One region of the Clostridium sp. BJN0001 genome, then DNA from elsewhere that is predicted to be linked to it. Evidence: predicted binding sites of a transcription regulator. Region 1 holds the regulator's gene; the other holds the start of a gene.

Region 1 (10,463 bases):
ATTCAAAAGAAGCTATCTCACTACTTAAAACATTAGGAATACGTAAAACTGTAATGCTTACAGGAGATAATGAAAAATCTGCTAAAAAAACAGCAGAAATTGTTGGAGTAGATGAATATCTATCTTCACTTCTTCCAGAGGATAAAGTTAAAAAATTAGAGGAATTAATTAATAATCAAAAAGATAATAAGAAAGTAGTATTTGTTGGAGATGGCATTAATGATGCACCTGTACTTGCAAGAGCTGATATAGGAATAGCTATGGGAGGAATTGGCTCAGATGCAGCAGTTGAAGCAGCGGATGTTATTTTAATGAAAGACAAGCCTAAGTCACTAGCTGATGCTATAAAAATAGCTATAAGAACTAATATTATATTAAAAGAAAATATATTTTTCTCACTTGGAGTAAAGATACTCGTATTGATTTTTGGAGCTTTAGGATTTGCAACAATGTGGGAAGCAGTTTTTGCTGATGTTGGAGTTACATTAATTGCTGTAATTAATTCAATGAGAGCATTTAAGTAAATGACAAAGAATACAGGACAAATGACAAATTAAAGGGAATAGGCTCTGATTTTTAATCGAAATATTAAATATTTGAAAAAAGCAATTTTAGATTTAGTTAGAAACCTAAAATTGCTTTTCTTTTGTAATTTATTATTTAAAAGTCATGCATTAATTAATTTTTGAAATCTTATAAAAAAAATGTGATATAATTATAAATAAATTGTGTTAAAAAAATAACTAATATATAAATAGTATGATAAAATTGTATTAATATAATTTATATGATGTTTTTATAGATAAGGAGAGAAATATGTATAAAGATAAAAATATATCTATGGCAGTAATTAAGCGGCTGCCTAAATATTATAGATATCTTGGAGAGCTTGTAGAAAATGATATAGATAGAATTTCCTCAAAAGAATTAGGAGAAAAAATTGGATTTACAGCATCACAGATAAGGCAAGATCTTAATTGCTTTGGAGATTTTGGACAACAAGGATATGGATATAATGTAAAAGAATTATATAAAGCAGTAGGCTGTATTTTAGGTCTAGATAAAGAATATAAAACAGTTCTTGTAGGAGCTGGCAATATAGGCCAAGCTGTTTCAAATTATACAAGATTCGATAATCTCGGAGTAAAAATAGTTGATATATTTGATGCTAATCCTAAACTTATTGGAATGAAAATAAGAGATATTGAAATAAAAGATATAGACGTTATGGATAGTATACTTGAAAAAGATAAAGTCGATATAGGAATAATATGTGTCCCTAGAAAAAATGCTCAAAAAGTTGCAGATAATCTTATAAAAGGAGGAGTAAGGGCTATATGGAATTTTGCTCCTGTAGACTTGATAGTTCCTCCATATGTAAGGGTTGAAAACGTACATTTAAGTGAAAGTCTTATGACTCTTGTTTATTTATTAAATGAAGAAAAATAGCAGATTGACAAAAAGTCAATTTGACTTAATATTTTATTGCAAATAGTTGCTTTAAGTATTATAATTTTAGTTGAAGTGTAAAGCTTCAATTATTTTTGAGTATATTTGTTATAATATTAACAAAATCAAATTTTGTTTTTATAATTATTATAAATTATAAGGTTTAAAGGAGGATTATTACATGAAATTAGAAAATGTGATTCTTGAAAAAGAAGGACATTTAGCTATTGTAACTATTAACAGACCAAAAGCATTAAATGCATTAAATTCACAAACTTTAAAGGATTTAGATGTAGTAATGGATGATCTTGAGAAAGATACTGATATTTATGCAGTAATATTAACTGGTTCAGGTGAGAAATCATTTGTTGCTGGAGCTGATATTGCAGAAATGAAAGATTTAGATGAAAAGCAAGGAAGAGAATTTGGTATTTTAGGAAATAAAGTATTCAGAAGAATTGAAAAACTAGATAAGCCTGTAATTGCAGCCGTTAATGGATTTGCATTAGGTGGAGGATGCGAAATTTCTATGTCTTGTGATATTAGAATAGCTTCAGAAACAGCTTTATTTGGGCAGCCTGAAGCAGGTCTTGGAATAACTCCTGGATTTGGAGGCACTCAAAGACTCTCAAGAATAGTAGGCCTTGGAAAAGCAAAAGAAATGATTTATACAGCTAAAAATATTAAGGCTGATGAAGCATACAGAATAGGACTTGTAAATAAAGTAGTTCCTCTTGAAAACTTAATGGATGAAGCAAAGGCTATGGCAAGCAAAATAATGCGTAATGCACCAGTTGCAGTTAAGTTATGTAAAGACGCAATAAATAGAGGCATGCAGGTAGATATAGATACTGCTGTTAATATAGAATCAGAAGATTTTGGTAAATGCTTTGCAACAGAAGATCAAAAAGAAGGAATGTCAGCATTCCTTGAAAGAAGAAAAGAAAAAAATTTCAAAAATAAATAATAATAATTTAATTTGTCAAAAATCTATTAGAAATTTATATAATATTTTATAAACAATAGGTTTAATTAACAAGGAGGGTAATTTAAATGGATTTTCAATTAACTAAGGAACAACAATTAGTACAACAAATGGTTAGAGAATTCGCAGTAAATGAAGTAAAACCAATAGCTGCAGAAATTGATGAAACTGAAGAATTTCCTATGGAAAATGTAAAGAAAATGGGAAAACTCGGAATGATGGGAATTCCTTTTTCTAAAGAATTAGGAGGAGCTGGCGGAGATGTTTTATCATACATAATCGCTGTAGAAGAATTATCAAAGGTATGTGCAACTACAGGAGTTATATTATCAGCTCATACTTCACTTTGCGCATCAGTTATTAATGAAAATGGTACTCCAGAGCAGAAAGCAAAATACTTACCAGATCTTTGCTCAGGAAAGAAGATTGGTGCATTCGGATTAACTGAACCAAATGCAGGAACAGATTCAGCCGGACAACAGACTACAGCTGTTTTAGAAGGAGACCATTATGTATTAAATGGTTCTAAGATCTTCATAACAAATGGAGGAGTTGCTAATACTTTCATAATATTTGCTATGACAGATAAGAGCAAAGGAAATCATGGAATTTCAGCATTTATCGTTCAGAAAGATTTCAAAGGATTCTCAGTTGGAAATGTTGAAAACAAGATGGGTATTAGAGCATCTTCAACAACAGAATTAATCATGGAAGATTGCATAGTTCCTAAGGAAAACTTAATTGGAAAAGAAGGAACAGGATTTAAAGTAGCAATGCATACTCTTGATGGAGGAAGAATTGGTATAGCTGCTCAAGCTTTAGGTATCGCAGAAGGTGCTTTTGAAGAAGCAGTAGAATACATGAAAGAAAGAAAACAATTTGGAAGACCTCTTGCTGCATTCCAGGGATTACAATGGTATATCGCTGAAATGGATGTTAAGATAAGAGCAGCTAAGCATTTAGTATATGAAGCAGCTATTAAGAAACAGGAAGGCGGAAGATACACTGTTGAAGCTGCAAGAGCAAAACTTTTCGCAGCAGAAACTGCTATGGAAGTTACAACTAAGGCTGTTCAGATATTTGGTGGATATGGATTCACTAAAGAATATCCAGTTGAAAGAATGATGAGAGACGCTAAGATAACTGAAATCTATGAAGGAACTTCAGAAGTTCAAAAGATGGTTATTTCAGGAAGTATTTTAAAATAGGAGGCACTAGAGAATGAATATAGTAGTTTGTTTAAAACAAGTTCCAGATACTACAGTAGTAAAGATAAATCCAAAAACTGGTACATTAATCAGAGATGGTGTTCCATCAATAATTAACCCAGAAGATAAGCATGCACTTGAAGGCGCACTTCAGTTAAAAGAACAGTTAGGCGGAAAAGTAACTGTTATAAGCATGGGACTTCCAATGGCAAAGGCTGCTCTTAGAGAAGCTTTATGTATGGGAGCTGATGAAGCTATTCTTTTAACAGATAGAGCACTTGGAGGAGCTGATACATTAGCAACTTCAAAAGCTTTAGCAGGACTTATAAAGACTTTAGATTATGATTTAGTATTTGCAGGAAGACAGGCAATAGATGGAGATACTGCACAAGTTGGACCAGAAATTGCTGAACATTTAAATATTCCACAGGTTACTTATGTACAGAGCGTAGAAGCTGATGGAAATACATTAAAAGTTAAGAGAGCTTTAGAAGATGGATACCAAGTTGTAGAAGTTAAAACTCCTTGTCTTTTAACTGCAATTGAAGAATTAAACGAAGCAAGATATATGAATGTATCAAACATTTTTGCAACTTGCGATGATCAGATAATTGTAAAGACTGCAGACGACATAGATGTAGATAAGTCTGAATTAGGACTTAAAGGATCACCTACAAAAGTTAAAAAGTCTATGACAAAAGAAGTAAAAGGTGCTGGAGAATTAGTTAAAGAATCACCTAAGGAAGCAGTAACTTATGTACTTTCTAAATTAAAAGAGAAACACTACATCTAATATAATAGGAGGGTAATTTATTATGAATATAGCAGATTATAAAGGCGTTTGGGTCTTCGCTGAACAAAGAGAAGGCGAATTACAAAAGGTATCTTTAGAATTACTTGGACAAGGTAGAAAAGTTGCAGATAAATTAGGAGTAAAATTAACAGCTGTTTTACTTGGAAATAATATAGAAGCTTTAGCTAATACATTAGCTGAGCACGGAGCTGATGAAGTTTTAGTTGCAGAAGATAAAAACTTACAGCATTATACAACAGATGCATATTGTAAAGTTATTTCTGATTTAGCAGCAGAAAGAAAGCCAGGAATATTATTTATAGGAGCTACATTTATTGGTAGAGATTTAGGACCAAGAATAGCTGCAAGATTACAGACTGGATTAACAGCAGACTGTACTTCAATCGATGTTGAAGTTGAAGGTGGAGAACTTTTAGCTACAAGACCAGCATTTGGTGGTAACTTAATGGCTACAATCGCATGCCCAGAACATAGACCACAGATGGCAACTGTAAGACCAGGAGTATTCGAAAAGATTACAACAGATCCATCAAAATGTAAAATAGAAAAAGTTAACGTTAGATTAACTGATAGCGATGTAAGAACTGCTGTTTTAGAAACAGTTAAGACTGCTAAAGATATAATTGATATATCAGAAGCTAAAATAATTGTTTCAGGTGGTAGAGGAGTAGGCTCTAAAGAAAACTTTGAAATGCTTAAAGAATTAGCAGATGTTTTAGGCGGAGTTGTTGCAGGATCAAGAGCAGCTGTAGAAAAAGGCTGGATTGATAATGCATACCAAGTAGGACAGACTGGTAAGACTGTTAAACCAACAATATATGTTGCTTGTGGTATTTCAGGAGCAATACAGCATGTCGCTGGTATGCAGGATTCTGAAGTTATTATAGCAATAAACAAAGATGAAACAGCACCAATAATGAAGATAGCAGATTTTGGTATCGTTGGAGACGTTAAGAAGGTTATTCCTGAATTAATCGCTCAAGCAAAGGCTGTTAAAGAAGCTGAATAATTTATTTAAATAGAAAAATAATATATAAAACATATCCTGCGCTAAGCTAATATAAGTTTAACGCAGGAAGTTTATATAAAAATTTTTAGGAGGAATTATTGATGAAAAAGGTATTTGTACTTGGAGCTGGAACAATGGGTTCTGGAATCGTTCAGGCATTTGCACAAAACGGATGCGAAGTAATTGTAAGAGACATCAAAGATGAATTCGTTCAAAGAGGACTTGACAATATAAATAAGACTTTAACTAAGCGTGTTAGTAAAGGAAAAATGGATGAAGCAAAGAAAGATGAAATTCTTTCAAGAATATCTGGAACTACAGATATGAAATTAGCTGCTGACTGCGATTTAGTAGTTGAAGCTGCAATAGAAAACATGAAGATTAAGCAGAGTATATTTAAAGAATTAGATGAAATCTGTAAACCAGAAACTATTTTAGCTTCTAATACATCTTCATTATCAATAACTGAAGTAGCATCTGCTACAAATAGACCAGAAAAAGTTATAGGAATGCATTTCTTTAACCCTGCACCTGTTATGAAGTTAATAGAAGTAATAAGAGGAGCTAAGACATCTCAGGAAACTTTCGAAAACGTAAAAGCAATTGCTGAAGAAATAGGAAAGACTCCTGTAGAAGTTGCAGAAGCACCAGGATTTGTTGTAAACAGAATTTTAATTCCAATGATCAACGAAGCTGCATGTATATTCATGGAAGGTGTTGCTTCAGCAGAAGATATCGATAATGCAATGAAACTTGGAGCTAATCACCCAATGGGACCTTTAGCATTAGGAGATTTAATTGGACTTGATGTATGCGTAGCTATCATGGATGTTTTATATAATGAAACAGGAGATACTAAGTATAGATGTTGCCCACTTCTTAGAAAATATGTAAGAGCAGGATGGCTTGGAAGAAAGTCTAAGAAAGGTTTCTTCGACTATACTAGATAATTTTTAATATTAGATAGAAACTAGAAGAACTGTATCGGATTGAGATTTTAAATTTAGTCTGATACAGTTTTTTTGTGTATTTATTTTCAATTGTTTGAAATAAATAACACGTTATGATACAATGAAAAATATGTAAAAAATAATTATTATATGCAAAAAGAAAGGAAAAGATATGGTATTTAGTAATTCTATTTTTATGTTTGTACTACTTCCAATAACAATACTTGGATACTATATAATCCCTCAAAAGTTTATTAGTTTTAGAAATTTATTTATTTTTATAGTAAGTTTATTATTTTATGCTTGGGGAGAACCTGTATATGTAAGTATAATTATATTATCAATAATAATGAATTATTTTTATGCAATACTTGTTGAAAATAATGAAAAAAATAAAAAGATTCAAAAATTTGTTATTATAATTATGCTTACATCAAATTTAGGAATACTGTTTCTCTTTAAATACTTGAAATTTTTTATTAGTAATATAAATGCAGTGTTAGGCAGTAATATTACAGAACCACAGATATCATTACCAATTGGAATATCGTTTTTTACTTTTCAGGCTATATCTTATGTAATTGATGTATATAGAAGTAAAGTGGTAGATGGAAATAAAATAAAAGCTCAGAGAAATATAATTAATTTAGGGCTTTATATAGCATTTTTTCCACAGCTTATTGCAGGACCAATTGTACGATACAATACTATTGCAGCACAGATAAAACATAGAATTCATAGTACAGATAAATTTGGACAAGGTGTTAAAAGATTTATTGTTGGAGTATCAAAGAAAGTAATTTTAGCTGATAATTTAGGATTACTTGCAGATAAAGCATTTACAATGCTTGCAGATCAAGGAACAATTCCTGGTTCATTTGCATGGCTAGGTGCTGTTGCATATACAATGCAGATATTTTTTGATTTTTCAGGTTATTCAGATATGGCAATAGGTTTAGGAAAGATGTTTGGATTTGAGTTTATGGAAAATTTCAATTATCCATATATATCAAAGACAGCAACAGAATTTTGGAGAAGATGGCATATTTCCTTAGGAAATTGGTTTAAAGACTATGTATATATACCACTCGGAGGAAATAAAAAAGGACTCAAAAGGACAATAATTAATTCATTTGTTGTATGGGCCTTTACAGGTATATGGCATGGTGCAGCATGGAATTTTATATTCTGGGGATTATATTATTTTGTACTAATATCTATTGAAAAGATAATTAAAAATTATACAAGAAATATAAAAATACCTGTATTTTTTAATGCTTTTAAACATATTTATCTCATAATAGCAGTGGTTTTTGGATGGGTATTATTTAGGGCACCAAATTTAACTGATGCAGTTAAATATATTGAATCTATGATAGGAGTTAATTCAAATTGCTTTTTTGATAGTACTACACTTTGGTTTATTTATACAAATAAATATTTTCTTATTGCAGCAATATTATTTAGTATACCGATAGTACCTTTTATTACAAATAGATTTAAAATTTTATCTTCCAAAATAGAAAATAATAAAATGTTTGATTGGCTTTATAGTATGGGATATTCATTTTCATATATGATACTTTTGATAGTTAATATATCATATATTATAAAATCAACATATAGTCCATTTATTTATTTCAACTTCTAAAGGAGGAAAAAGTAAAAATGTTAAAAAATAAGCTAATGACAATTGCTTTTTTATGTATAATAATGTCGTTTATGTTGATTAACTTTGCACGTAATAATCCATATAACGTAATTAAAACGAGCATACAGCAGATGAAAGAAAAGTCTGATGGTAATATAAATGATGACTTGAAATTATGTACTAAAAATATTGAAAGTAATTATATAAATGGAATTGCAGGTACTAGAAGAATAGTAAAAATAACAAATTTATTGGATTATAAGATTTTTCATAAAATATATGCATCGGAAGTCATTTTAGGAAAAGAAGGATGGCTATTTTATGATAGTAAAGATGGTAACGATGGTGATACAGTAGCTGATTATATGGGTACAAATAAATATTCAAAAGATCAAATTGAAACAATAGAATATAATATTAAGCAATTACAGAATAAATTGCAAAAAAAAGGAATTAAATTATATATAATGATTCCTCCAAATAAGGATCAGATATATTCAGAATATATGCCATCTGATATTAAGGTTGTTAATAAAGAAGGAAAATCAGACGAACTTATAAAACAATTAAAAACAGATAATTTTAATATTATTAGTGTTAAAGATGAACTTTTAGAAAATAAGAATAAAGTACAAGAATATTATAAAAATGATACACATTGGAATAGAATTGGTGCACAGATTGCGGCGCAGAAGATAAATAATGTGATTTTAAATAAAGATGAAGAATTTAATAAGAATAATGTTCTAGTAAATGGGAAAACGAAGAAATACGATTTACTTAATATACTTAACTTAAGTGAATACAATGATGATAATGAATATGAGTATGTACATAAAGAGGATAGTGAAGAGCCTAAGTATGAAGCACAAGATGAAAATAAGATTGATGACTATACATCAAATTCTGATAATAAAAAGAATATCTTGTTTGCAGGTGATTCTTTTAGACTAGCACTTGAATATACACTTCCAAGATATTATTCTAAGATAGATTTTGTACATAGAAGAGATTTTAATGATGAAGTAGTTGATAAAATGAAGCCAGATATAGTTATTTATGAAGTTGTAGAACGACAGACAGATGCTTTATTAAAGCCAATATCAGATTAAATAAGATATATAAAATTAGCAATCCATATAAATGAGTTTTATTACATTTATATGGATTGCTTTTTCATTTGTTGACGTTTAAACATTTACAAAAAATATAGAAATATTTAAAAAAAAGGTATATACTAGAAAATGTAATACTATTTTAGAGGGGGTATGTGTAATGAAAACTAAAAAAGACGATCTTTCAGTTAAAGAAAGATTGCATTTAACTTTTAGTAGAATATTTTCTATAGGACTTATTATATATCTAGTTTTTGCAGTTATGATGTTTTTTGTTAACTTTAGTTATAGAAAAATAATAGCATCATTATCAGCATCAAATGGATTATCAGTTTCTGCTCAAAGTACATTAACAATTTTAAATTTAGTTCAAATTTTAATATTTGTAGGTGCAATAATACTAGCAGGAGTATTATTTAAAAAGGTAAAAAATTTACCTAAAACTATTTCAAACATTTCAAAAGAAAAAGTTTTAAGTATAAATGAAAAAGTTTCACAAATGGCAGATGGAAATTTTGAGATGAAGTTTGATTCAAAAGAAGACGATGAATTCTATGAACTAGAACAATCACTTTTTAAAATTGAATCTACAATCAATGCGTCAATATCTGATATGCAGAAGATATTAATGGAAATATCTCAAGGAAATATTGATATTAATATGGATGACCATATTGAATATAAAGGAGATTTTCAGAAACTTAAAGCATCTATTGAGGAAATATTATTCTATCTTAATTACATATTTGGAGAAATAAGAACAGCTACAAAACAAGTAAGCGGAGGATCAGGAGAAGTAGCACAGACAGCGCAGACTTTATCAGAGGGGACAACAGATCAAGCTGGATCAATTGATAAGCTTACAGCTTCCATAGCAAAAATAAATATGGGAATACAACATACAGCACAGAATGCATCTGAAACAAGTAAAATATCTAATAATCTTTCAAATAAAATTGATGAAAGTAATAAAAAGATGACTCAGATGCTTGAGGCTATGAATGCAATTGAAGAATCATCAAACAATATAAACAATATAATTGCAACAATTGATGATATAGCAGAACAGACTAATCTTTTAGCTTTAAATGCAGCTATTGAATCAGCAAGAGCTGGAGAAGCAGGAAAAGGATTTTCTGTTGTTGCAGAAGAAGTAGGAGAACTTGCATCGCAGAGTGCAGAAGCAGTTAATAAGACATCAGAATTAATTAAAACTTCTATTGATGCAGTAAACAGAGGAAAAGACCTTGCAAATGATACAGCACAGTCTTTAAGTAAAGTA
Region 2 (10,463 bases), 110 kb from region 1:
CTTTGTTCAAAAATGGATATCTGATGATGATTCATTAAATATTGATGGAGAATATGGATATTAAATTTTTTAAAGCAGGGGGAAAAGAAAGTGAGTAGGAAAAAAGTAATTACTATATTTGGAACTAGACCTGAAGCTATAAAAATGGCTCCGCTTGTTAAGGAACTTGAAAAAAGAGAACAGATAGATTCAAAAGTATGTGTTACAGCACAGCATAGAGAAATGCTGGATCAAGTACTAGATTTATTTCATATTAAGCCTGATTATGATTTGAACATAATGAAGAAGAAACAATCTTTAACAGGAATTACAACAAGAGTTCTTGAAGGACTTGAAGAAATTTTTGAAGAAGAAAAGCCTGATATGATACTCGTTCATGGAGATACTACAACAACATTTGCAGGAGCACTTGCAGCTTTTTACAAGCAAATTAAAGTAGGCCATGTAGAGGCTGGACTTAGAACATTTAATAAATATTTTCCATATCCTGAAGAAATGAACAGAAAACTTACAGCAAGTTTAGCAGATCTTCATTTTGCACCAACTGAAGGGGCAAAGAAGAATTTGCTAAGAGAAGGAATTGATGAAAATATAATTTTTGTTACAGGAAATACAGTAATTGATGCTATGGAACATACTGTTGAAAAAGATTATACTTTTGAACATGATGAATTAAATAAGATTGATTATGATAATAAAAAGGTTATTATGATTACAGCACATAGAAGAGAAAACTGGGGACAAGGAATTGAAAACATCTGTAAAGCGCTTAACAAAATAGTTGAGGATAACAAAGATGTTGAACTAATATATCTTGTACATTTAAATCCTGTAGTAAGAGATGTTGTATACGAAAGGCTTGGAGGAAATGATAGAATTCATCTTCTTCCTCCACTTGATACAAAGGAGACACATAATCTTATGAATAAGAGCTTTATGGTAATGACAGATTCAGGTGGACTTCAAGAAGAAGCCCCTCATCTTGGAAAACCAGTTCTTGTTTTAAGAGGAGTTACAGAAAGACCTGAAGCAGTAGAAGCTGGAACAGTTAAGCTTGTAGGTACAGATGTTGATAAGATAGTAGAAGAAGCAGAAAAACTTATTAATAATAGCAAAGAATATGAAAAAATGAGTAAAGCTGTAAATCCATATGGAGATGGAATTGCATCAAAGAGAATTGCAGATATAATATTAAATTATTATAATTTAACTGATATTAATGTTAAAGAATTTAATAAATAAACTTTGACTAATATTTAACATATAAAGCTTGAAAAAATACTGATAAGTGTATATAATTAAATTATGTTAATAATTTAACAAAAGCAAATAAAAAAGTAAATTAAAATTTCAGGAGGGTTAATAGATGAAAGATGTAGTTATAGTTAGTGCAGTAAGAACAGCTGTTGGTAAATTCGGTGGCTCTTTAAAAGGAGTTCAGGCAGTTGACTTAGGAGCTACTGTTATTAAAGAAGCAGTAAAAAGAGCTGGAATTAAGAAAGAACTTGTTGAAGAAGTAGTAATGGGTAATGTTATCCAGGCTGGACTTGGACAAAATACTGCAAGACAGGCAACTATTAAATCAGGATTACCTGAAGAAGTACCTGCAATGACAATTAACAAAGTATGTGGATCTGGACTTAGAGCAGTAAGTCTTGCAGCTCAGATGATTAAAGCAGGAGATGCAGATGTTGTTGTAGCAGGTGGTATGGAAAGTATGTCAAATGCTCCATTCGCTTTAAAAGATATGAGATGGGGACATAAAATGAATAATACTCCAGCCGTTGATACAATGATAACTGATGCTTTATGGGATGCATTTAATAATTATCATATGGGAGTAACTGCTGAAAACATAGCTAAGAGATGGAACATAACAAGAGAAGATCAAGATAAATTTGCAGCAGAATCTCAGAGAAAGACAGAAGCAGCAATTAAGTCTGGAAGATTTAAGGATGAAATAGTTCCAATATCTATTCCACAAAGAAAAGGTGATCCAATTGTTTTCGATACTGATGAACAACCAAGATTCGGAACAACATTTGAAACTTTAGAAAAATTAAAACCATGTTTCATAAAAGATGGTACTGTAACTGCAGGAAATGCATCAGGAATAAATGATGGAGCAGCTGCATTTGTTGTTATGAGTGCAGACAAAGCTGAAGAATTAGGACTTAAACCTATAGCTAAAATTTTATCTTATGGTTCAAGAGGACTTGATCCATCAATCATGGGATATGGACCATTCTATGCAACTAAGAAAGCATTAGAAAAAGCCAACTTAACAGTTGATGACTTAGACTTAATCGAAGCAAATGAAGCTTTCGCAGCTCAGAGTATTGCTGTTGCAAGAGACTTACACTTTGATATGAGCAAAGTAAATGTTAATGGTGGAGCTATTGCAATTGGTCATCCAGTAGGAGCATCAGGAGCAAGAATTTTAGTTACATTACTTTATGAAATGCAGAAGAGAGATGCTAAGAAAGGTTTAGCAACTTTATGCATAGGTGGAGGAATGGGAACTGCTATCGTAGTTGAAAGAGCTTAATAGAAGTTTTTTATAAAGACTGTTCTTGGCATTTTAAAATGCTAAGGACAGTTTTCTATTATAAACTAATATATATGATATATGTATATATATTCAAAATAGTACTTTGAAATTTCAAAAAATGAATAAAGTGTTAACAGGTTTATTCATATGTATAAAAGTGGTTAACATATATATTTAAATAGAGTTATAAATACCCTGTAAAGCAGTCATTATGAGGTTTTACAATGAAATAGAGTAAAAAAACAATAAAAAAAGAAATAAATAATGAATTATAAGGTTATAATATATTCAATACTTATAAAAATTAAATTTTATTTAAATTACACAAAAGTAATATAATCTTAAGAATATTTACAAGTATATCCTTATATTTTTTTAAAAATATAGTAAAATTAAAATGAAAATGTTATCAATGAAGAATGAAGTAAGAAAAGGCATTTTCATTATTCAGAAAATTGAATTGATGATAAAAATGTATGTCATAATAAACGCAAATTAATAAAAACAAGATGTAGAGTAAGCAATTTTGAGTAAAATGAATGTAATATTAAATGATCACTAAATATAGCTGTAAATAGTCAAATATGATGTTTTAATATAGATTAAGTTGGAACTATAATTACTAATGTTAAAAAGGCAGACAAGTAAAAATTAAAAAAATGTTATTTATGATTAATTTTAAGTGATTTTTATTTATTTTGCATATTTAATATATGATAATAAGAAAAAAGAGAGGAAGTGGTTATTATTGGAGCAAAGTAAGCCTTTATTTTCTTTTAATGTTGCTGGTATTAATATTGATATTATGGGCGCAATAGTTGTTCAATGGGTAATAATATTAATACTCGGAATTGCTGGATATATGCTTACAAGAGATTTAAAAGAAAAACCAGATAGTAAGCAGGCTTTTCTTGAAAAAATCTATACAACAGTATCTGATCAAGTAAGTAATATTATGGGTGATGAGTTTACAGGCTATATACATTACATAGGCACATTGATGATTTTTCTTATTTGTATGAACTTTACAGGCTTGATAGGAATAGAACCACCTACTAAAGAGGTTAGCGTTACTATCGGTCTTGCATTAACATCATTTTTTATGATTCATTATACTTCAATAAAAAGGAATGGAGTAGGAAGTTATTTAAAAACATATCTTCATCCAGTTTTTGTAATGCTTCCAATAAATATTATGGAGAAGGCAGTATTTCCAGTTTCATTAGCATTAAGACTTTATGGAAATATGCTAGCGGCTTCAATGCTTATAAATCTTATTTATAGTGCACTTGGAAAATATGCAGTCGGTCTTCCGATATTTGTACATGGATATTTTGATTTATTTGATGGTACCATTCAAATGTTGGTATTTTCAGTGCTTACAATGATTCAAATAAAAATGATGTCAGACGAGTAAAAAATATTAGATTATAGGAGGAAATGATATGAGTTTAGGAGTTTTAGGAGCAGCAATAGCTGTATTAACAGGTATAGGAGCTGGTATTGGAATAGGAATTGCAACAGGTAAAGCAGCGGAAGCAGTTTCAAGACAACCAGAAGCTTCAGGAAAAATCTTAACATTATTAATTATAGGTGGAGGACTTGCAGAAGGTACTGCAATATATGGTTTCGTAATTGCATTAATGGCATTAGCTAAATAAAGAACATGAGTTGATTGTATTAACTCCGAAGGGAGGATAAATTAAATCTATGGATATTAAAGTTGTAGAAGTAATAGAAACAATCATTAATTTCATTATCCTAGTATTAATTCTGAAACATTTTTTCTGGTCAAAACTTCAAAAAGTAATAGAAGACAGAAAAAATTATGTTGATGAACAGCTTATAAAAGCTGATGAAGATGCACAGAAAGCAAGAATGTATCTTTTAAAAAATGAGCAGATTTTAAAGTCTGCTAAAGAAGAAAGCAAAAAGATCACTGAAATGCAGAAGCAGAAGGCTGATAAGATATATCAGGAAATAATAGATAATGCCAAAACTGAAGCTGAGCACATGGTTGAAAAAGCTGATGTTGAAATTGGAAGAGAAAAAGAAAAAGCTGAATATGAAATTAAAAAACAGGTTGTAGATTTAGCTGTAGAATTATCAATTAAGGCTTTAAAAGAAAATATAGATGAAAGTACGCATAGAAAATTAATAAGTGACTTTATCGCTAAGGTAGGTATGTAATATGTATGAGTATCTAGACAGGCGTTATGCTTTAGCACTTTATGAAGTGGCAGAAGAAAAAGGAAAAGTTTCAGAATATATAGAGGATCTTAAAGAAATTTGTGATTTAATTGATAACGATAAAGATTTTCGAGAAGTAATAAAGCATCCTCAGATTAACACAAAAAAGAAAAAAGAAATTTTTATTAACATTTTTAAAGGAAAAATTGATGAAGAACTATTGTCTTTTTTACTTATATTAATTGAAAAAGACAGAATACTCTATCTAAGAGAAAAACTCAAACAGATGGAGAATATAGATCTTGAGAAAAGAAATACATTAAGAGGTGTTATAAAAACAGCAGTACCTCTTGTGCCAGATGAACTTCAAAGCTTAACAGATATTTTTGAAAAAAAATATAATAAAAAGATTCTGTTTAAAACTAAAGTTGATAAAAGCGTTTTAGGTGGAGTTTTTGTAAGAGTTGGACATGACGTTATTGATGGAACAGTAAAATCAAAAATAGACGAAATGAAAGAATTAATGTTAAAAAAGAACTAGAGGTGAGTCCATGAATATTAAACCAGAAGAAATAACTTCTATTATAAAAAAAGAAATAGAAAAATATCAAAAGCAAATAAAAACAGTAGATTCTGGTACTATAATCCAAATCGGAGATGGAGTTGCAAGAGTTTATGGATTAGACGATTGTATGGAAGGTGAACTTTTAGAGTTCCCAAACGATGTATATGGAATGGCTTTAAACCTTGAACAAGATAATGTCGGATGTGTTCTTTTAGGAGACGAAGAAGGAATAAAAGAAGGAGATATTGTCAAAGGAACTGGAAAAATAGTTGAAGTTCCCGTAGGAGATGCACTTTTAGGTAGAGTAGTAAATTCATTAGGTGAACCTATAGACGGTAAAGGACCTATTAATACTAATAAAACAAGACCTATTGAAGTGCCTGCACCAAGTATATTAGATAGAAGTGCAGTAAATGAACCTCTTCAAACAGGAATTAAAGCTATAGATTCAATGATTCCTATAGGTAAAGGTCAAAGAGAACTTATTATAGGAGATAGGCAGACAGGTAAAACAGCTCTTGCAGTAGATACAATCTTAAACCAAAAAGGTAAGGATGTTATCTGTATATATGTTGCAATAGGACAGAAGCAGTCTACTGTTGCTAATATAGTAAATACACTTACAGAAATGGATGCTATGGATTATAGTATCGTTGTAAGTTCGACTGCAGCTGATTCAGCACCACTCCAGTATCTTGCTCCATATGCAGGATGTAGTATTGGCGAAGATTTTATGCATCAAGGAAGAGACGTACTTATAATTTATGATGATTTATCTAAGCATGCGGTAGCTTATAGAGCTATGTCGTTATTACTTAGGAGACCACCAGGGAGAGAAGCATATCCAGGAGATGTATTCTATATACATTCAAGATTATTAGAAAGAGCCGCAAAGCTTTCAAAAGAACTTGGATCAGGTTCGTTAACAGCACTTCCTATAATAGAAACATTAGCTGGAGATATTACAGCATATATACCAACAAATGTTATTTCAATAACAGATGGTCAGATATTCCTTGAATCTGAATTATTTAATGCAGGTCAAAGACCAGCAGTTAATGCTGGTATATCAGTATCAAGAGTTGGTGGTAATGCACAGATAAAAGCAATGAAACAGGTAAGTGGTACATTAAGACTAGAACTTGCTCAGTTTAGAGAACTTCAATCATTTGCTCAATTTGGCTCTGATATGGATGCTGATTCAACAAAGAGACTTGAAAAAGGTAAGAGACTTATGGAAGTATTAAAGCAAAATCAATATAAACCTATGGATGTTGTTAAGCAGATTATAATACTTTATGCTTCTACTAATGACTTATTATCAGATATAAAAGTAAAAGATATTAGAAGATTTGAAGAAGAGCTATCAGAATATATAGATGTTCATTATAGAGAAACTCAAAAAGCAATTATGGAACAAAAAGTTCTTACAGATGAGATTAAGAGTAAACTTGAAGAAGCAATAGCTGAATTTAAGAAAGTTTTTTTACAAGAAGCATAGCTAAATTATAGCTATGCCCTTCTTTAAGGAGGTAAAATTATGGGCGCAGCTGGATTAATAGCAATAAAAAGAAGAATAAAATCCGTTGAAAGCACAAGAAAAATAACAAACGCGATGGGGCTTGTTGCGACTTCAAAACTTAGAAAAGCAAGAAAAGAACTTTCTGTAAATATAGATTTTACAGAATCAATGGGCAAAGTAGTAAAAAAAATTGCTAAAGCATTAGAAAGTAATACAGAAGATATATATCTAAAGGGAAATAAAAGTAATAATAAATTATATATTATTATTACATCTGAATCAGGATTATGTGGAGGATATAATGGAAACATTGTTTCATTTTTAAAGTCTGAAATATCAGAAGATGATATGGATAATACAAAGGTTATAGTAATTGGAAAAAGAGGAATAGGATACGTAAAAAGAGCTGGATTTGAAACAGTTAAAGAGTATGTTGATATTTCTGATATTCCAACAGTAAAAGAAATGAAAGTTGTTTTTACAGATGCTTTAAATATGTATAAAGATGAGGAAGTATCGGAGATAAATTTAGTTTATACTGAATTTATTTCTCCAGTAAAACAGGAACCTAAGACTTTAAAGATTCTTCCTATAAGTCTTGATGATGATGATAAAGAATATAATGAAAATATTATTATTGAACCTAATCTAGAAGAGGCAGTAAGTGTTTCACTAGAATTATATTTAAAAGGTAAAATGAGAGATGCACTTTTAAGTGCAAAATGCAGCGAACAGAGTAGTCGAATGACTGCAATGGATGGAGCTACTAATAATGCTAATGATTTGCTAAGTAATCTTAACCTTAAATATAACAGAATAAGACAAGGAATGATTACTCAAGAAATAAGTGAAATAGTTGGAGGAGCAGAAGCTCAAAAATAGTAAGGAGGTATTTTAGATGCCTGAAAAAATGGGAAAAGTAGTCCAGGTAATTGGACCGGTTATAGATATAAAATTTGATTCAGACTCTCTACCTAACTTATATAATGGAATAGATATAAATTTGGGAGGAGACAAAGTACTTGTAGCTGAAGTTGAACAGCATGTTGGTGACGATATAGTAAGATGTATCGCCATGGAAGCAACTGAAGGACTAAGACGAGGAATGAAAGCTTTAAATACAGGTAATCCGATTGAAGTTCCTGTAGGAGAAGAAGTATTAGGACGTTTATTTAATGTTTTAGGTAAACCTATGGATGGAAAAGGAGATGTTAAATCTGCTGAAGAATATCCAATTCATAGACCAGCACCAAGCTTTAAAGATCAAGCTGTAGAACCTGAAATGTTTGAAACAGGAATAAAAGTTATAGATTTATTAGCACCTTATCAAAAGGGTGGTAAGATAGGTCTTTTTGGTGGAGCAGGTGTTGGAAAAACTGTACTAATTCAGGAACTTATTAATAATATTGCAAAAGAACATGGTGGTCTTTCTGTATTTACAGGAGTAGGAGAAAGATCAAGAGAAGGTAATGATTTATATCATGAAATGAGTGATTCTGGAGTAATTAAGAAGACTGCATTAGTATTTGGACAAATGAATGAGCCACCAGGGGCAAGAATGAGAGTTGCACTTACAGGTCTTACAATGGCAGAATATTTTAGAGATAAAGGACAGGATGTACTGTTATTTATTGATAATATATTCAGATTTACACAGGCTGGTTCAGAAGTTTCAGCGCTTCTTGGAAGAATTCCATCAGCTGTTGGATATCAGCCTACATTAGCAACAGAAATGGGTGCACTTCAAGAAAGAATAACATCAACTGTTAATGGATCAATAACATCAGTTCAGGCTGTATATGTACCAGCTGATGATTTAACAGATCCAGCACCAGCAACAACATTTACACATCTTGATGCAACAACAGTTTTATCAAGAAATATAGTTGAACTTGGAATTTATCCAGCAGTTGATCCACTTGAATCTTCATCAAGAATTCTTGATCCTAGAGTAGTTGGAGAAGAACATTATAAAATTGCAACAGATGTTAAAAATATTCTTGAAAAGTATAAAGAACTTCAAGATATAATAGCAATATTAGGTGTAGATGAATTATCAGATGAAGATAAAAAAGTAGTTGCAAGAGCAAGAAGAATACAGAGATTTTTATCACAACCATTTACAGTAGGTGAACAGTTTACGGGTATGCCAGGTAAGTACGTACCTATAAAAGAAACAATAAGAGGATTTAAAGAAATTCTTCAAGGAAAGTATGATACTGTTCCAGAGTCTGCATTTCTTTTTGCAGGTACAATTGATGATGTAATTGAAAAAGCTAAGACATTAGAATAGGAGATGATATTTTGAGTGATACTTTTGAATTAAATATCATAACTCCAAGGAAAGATGTTTTTAGTGGCAGAGTTAAAAGAATTTTTTTAAATGGTTCAAATGGAAATTTTGAAATACTTCCTCAACATGCTCCGATGATAGCAGCTACAGTACCATATGTAGTTAAATTTGAAGATGAAGAAGGAAAGTTTGTAAAATTATTCGTTTCATCAGGCATTGTAAATGTAGAGAATGATAGAGTAGTTTTATCAACTGATGCAGCAGAATTTCCAAAAGATATAGATTTTAAAAGAGCTGAAAAAGCTAAAGATAGAGCTTTAAAAAGGCTTGAAGAACCTGATAAATATGATGTGAAGATTTTTAAATTAGCACTTTTAAGAGCTAATGAACGACTTAAACTAAAAGATGAATAATATATGAGATTATATTAAAAAATGAAATGAGACTTGTTTAGTCTTATTTCATTTTTTTTATTATTTTATTTACATAAAATAACATCTCTGCACAAAATTCAAATGATTAAATATAATGTACTATAGAAATAATTATATTAAAATTTAGTATAAAAAAATATATATTGACAATAATTAAAGATGCATAGGGGGCGTCTTTAATGAGAAAAAAAGTTAGTTTATTCATTGTTATAATGCTATTTTTTATTAATATAAATCCTGTTTATGGTATAGAAAATAAGCAAAAATTTAATAGTATTGAGTCACAAATAAGTCAGAAAAGCATATTCTGTGAAAATGGATTAAGGCTCACATATAATACCAAAAGTACAAAAAATAAAGAAAAAGATAGGCTTATTGAATTTTTATTGAAAGATAAGTATGTGTGCATTAATGAAAGTTATGACGGCTATAAATTAAAAAAAACTAATCAAGATATTAATATTCATATTTGGACAGAAGATAAAATAACATTTGTTGAACTTAGCTTAAGAAATATTGATTCAACTATTTCAACTGAAAAGTTAATGGATATGTTTAAACAATTTGAAAATAAGGATATGATGAATAAACAATATTTTTTATATTATAAAGGAAATATAATAGATAATTTTATATTAAAAAAATTAGAGAAAAATCTTAACGATGTACAGATGGTAAGTATTAATTCAGGATATAGTGGCATTGGTTATTTAGAAAATCAAAGAATTAATTTTGCAGTTAATACTTATAATACGGGCACTTATATAATTATAGCTACACCGATAATATTCATATCATATTAGCATTTTAATTTGGAGGATAATATGGAAAAAATAATAGTAAAAAAAGCAAATAATTTAAAAGGTGAAGTAGATATAAGTTGTGCAAAAAATTCAATTCTGCCTATT

Evidence for each region. Region 1 encodes Rex, which represses fermentation and respiration genes when NADH is low (regulators of the CRP and FNR family bind a similar motif). Its sites were predicted from a motif close to ATTGTTAANNNNTTAACAAT; they were not measured.
Region 2: a site for Rex is predicted at 1,305-1,324, ahead of MTX53_RS10225 (acetyl-CoA C-acetyltransferase). Genes of this name have one in related genera too.

Annotation. Positions count from the first base shown of each region.
Region 1 covers NZ_CP094971.1:2,193,051-2,203,513, reverse strand. Annotated here, with positions in the region: gene MTX53_RS10805 (heavy metal translocating P-type ATPase) at 1-524, shown strand, start outside; gene MTX53_RS10800 (redox-sensing transcriptional repressor Rex) at 817-1,449, shown strand; gene MTX53_RS10795 (short-chain-enoyl-CoA hydratase) at 1,631-2,416, shown strand; gene MTX53_RS10790 (acyl-CoA dehydrogenase) at 2,503-3,642, shown strand; gene MTX53_RS10785 (electron transfer flavoprotein subunit beta/FixA family protein) at 3,656-4,435, shown strand; gene MTX53_RS10780 (electron transfer flavoprotein subunit alpha/FixB family protein) at 4,458-5,465, shown strand; gene MTX53_RS10775 (3-hydroxybutyryl-CoA dehydrogenase) at 5,567-6,415, shown strand; gene MTX53_RS10770 (MBOAT family O-acyltransferase) at 6,588-8,066, shown strand; gene MTX53_RS10765 (hypothetical protein) at 8,084-9,178, shown strand; gene MTX53_RS10760 (methyl-accepting chemotaxis protein) at 9,342-10,463, shown strand, end outside.
Region 2 covers NZ_CP094971.1:2,083,961-2,094,423, reverse strand. Annotated here, with positions in the region: gene MTX53_RS10235 (deaminase) at 1-64, shown strand, start outside; gene wecB (UDP-N-acetylglucosamine 2-epimerase (non-hydrolyzing)) at 91-1,242, shown strand; gene MTX53_RS10225 (acetyl-CoA C-acetyltransferase) at 1,367-2,548, shown strand; gene MTX53_RS10220 (F0F1 ATP synthase subunit A) at 3,300-3,968, shown strand; gene atpE (ATP synthase F0 subunit C) at 3,997-4,212, shown strand; gene MTX53_RS10210 (F0F1 ATP synthase subunit B) at 4,262-4,741, shown strand; gene MTX53_RS10205 (F0F1 ATP synthase subunit delta) at 4,743-5,282, shown strand; gene atpA (F0F1 ATP synthase subunit alpha) at 5,293-6,807, shown strand; gene atpG (ATP synthase F1 subunit gamma) at 6,847-7,710, shown strand; gene atpD (F0F1 ATP synthase subunit beta) at 7,727-9,121, shown strand; gene atpC (ATP synthase F1 subunit epsilon) at 9,133-9,534, shown strand; gene MTX53_RS10180 (hypothetical protein) at 9,735-10,358, shown strand; gene murA (UDP-N-acetylglucosamine 1-carboxyvinyltransferase) at 10,380-10,463, shown strand, end outside.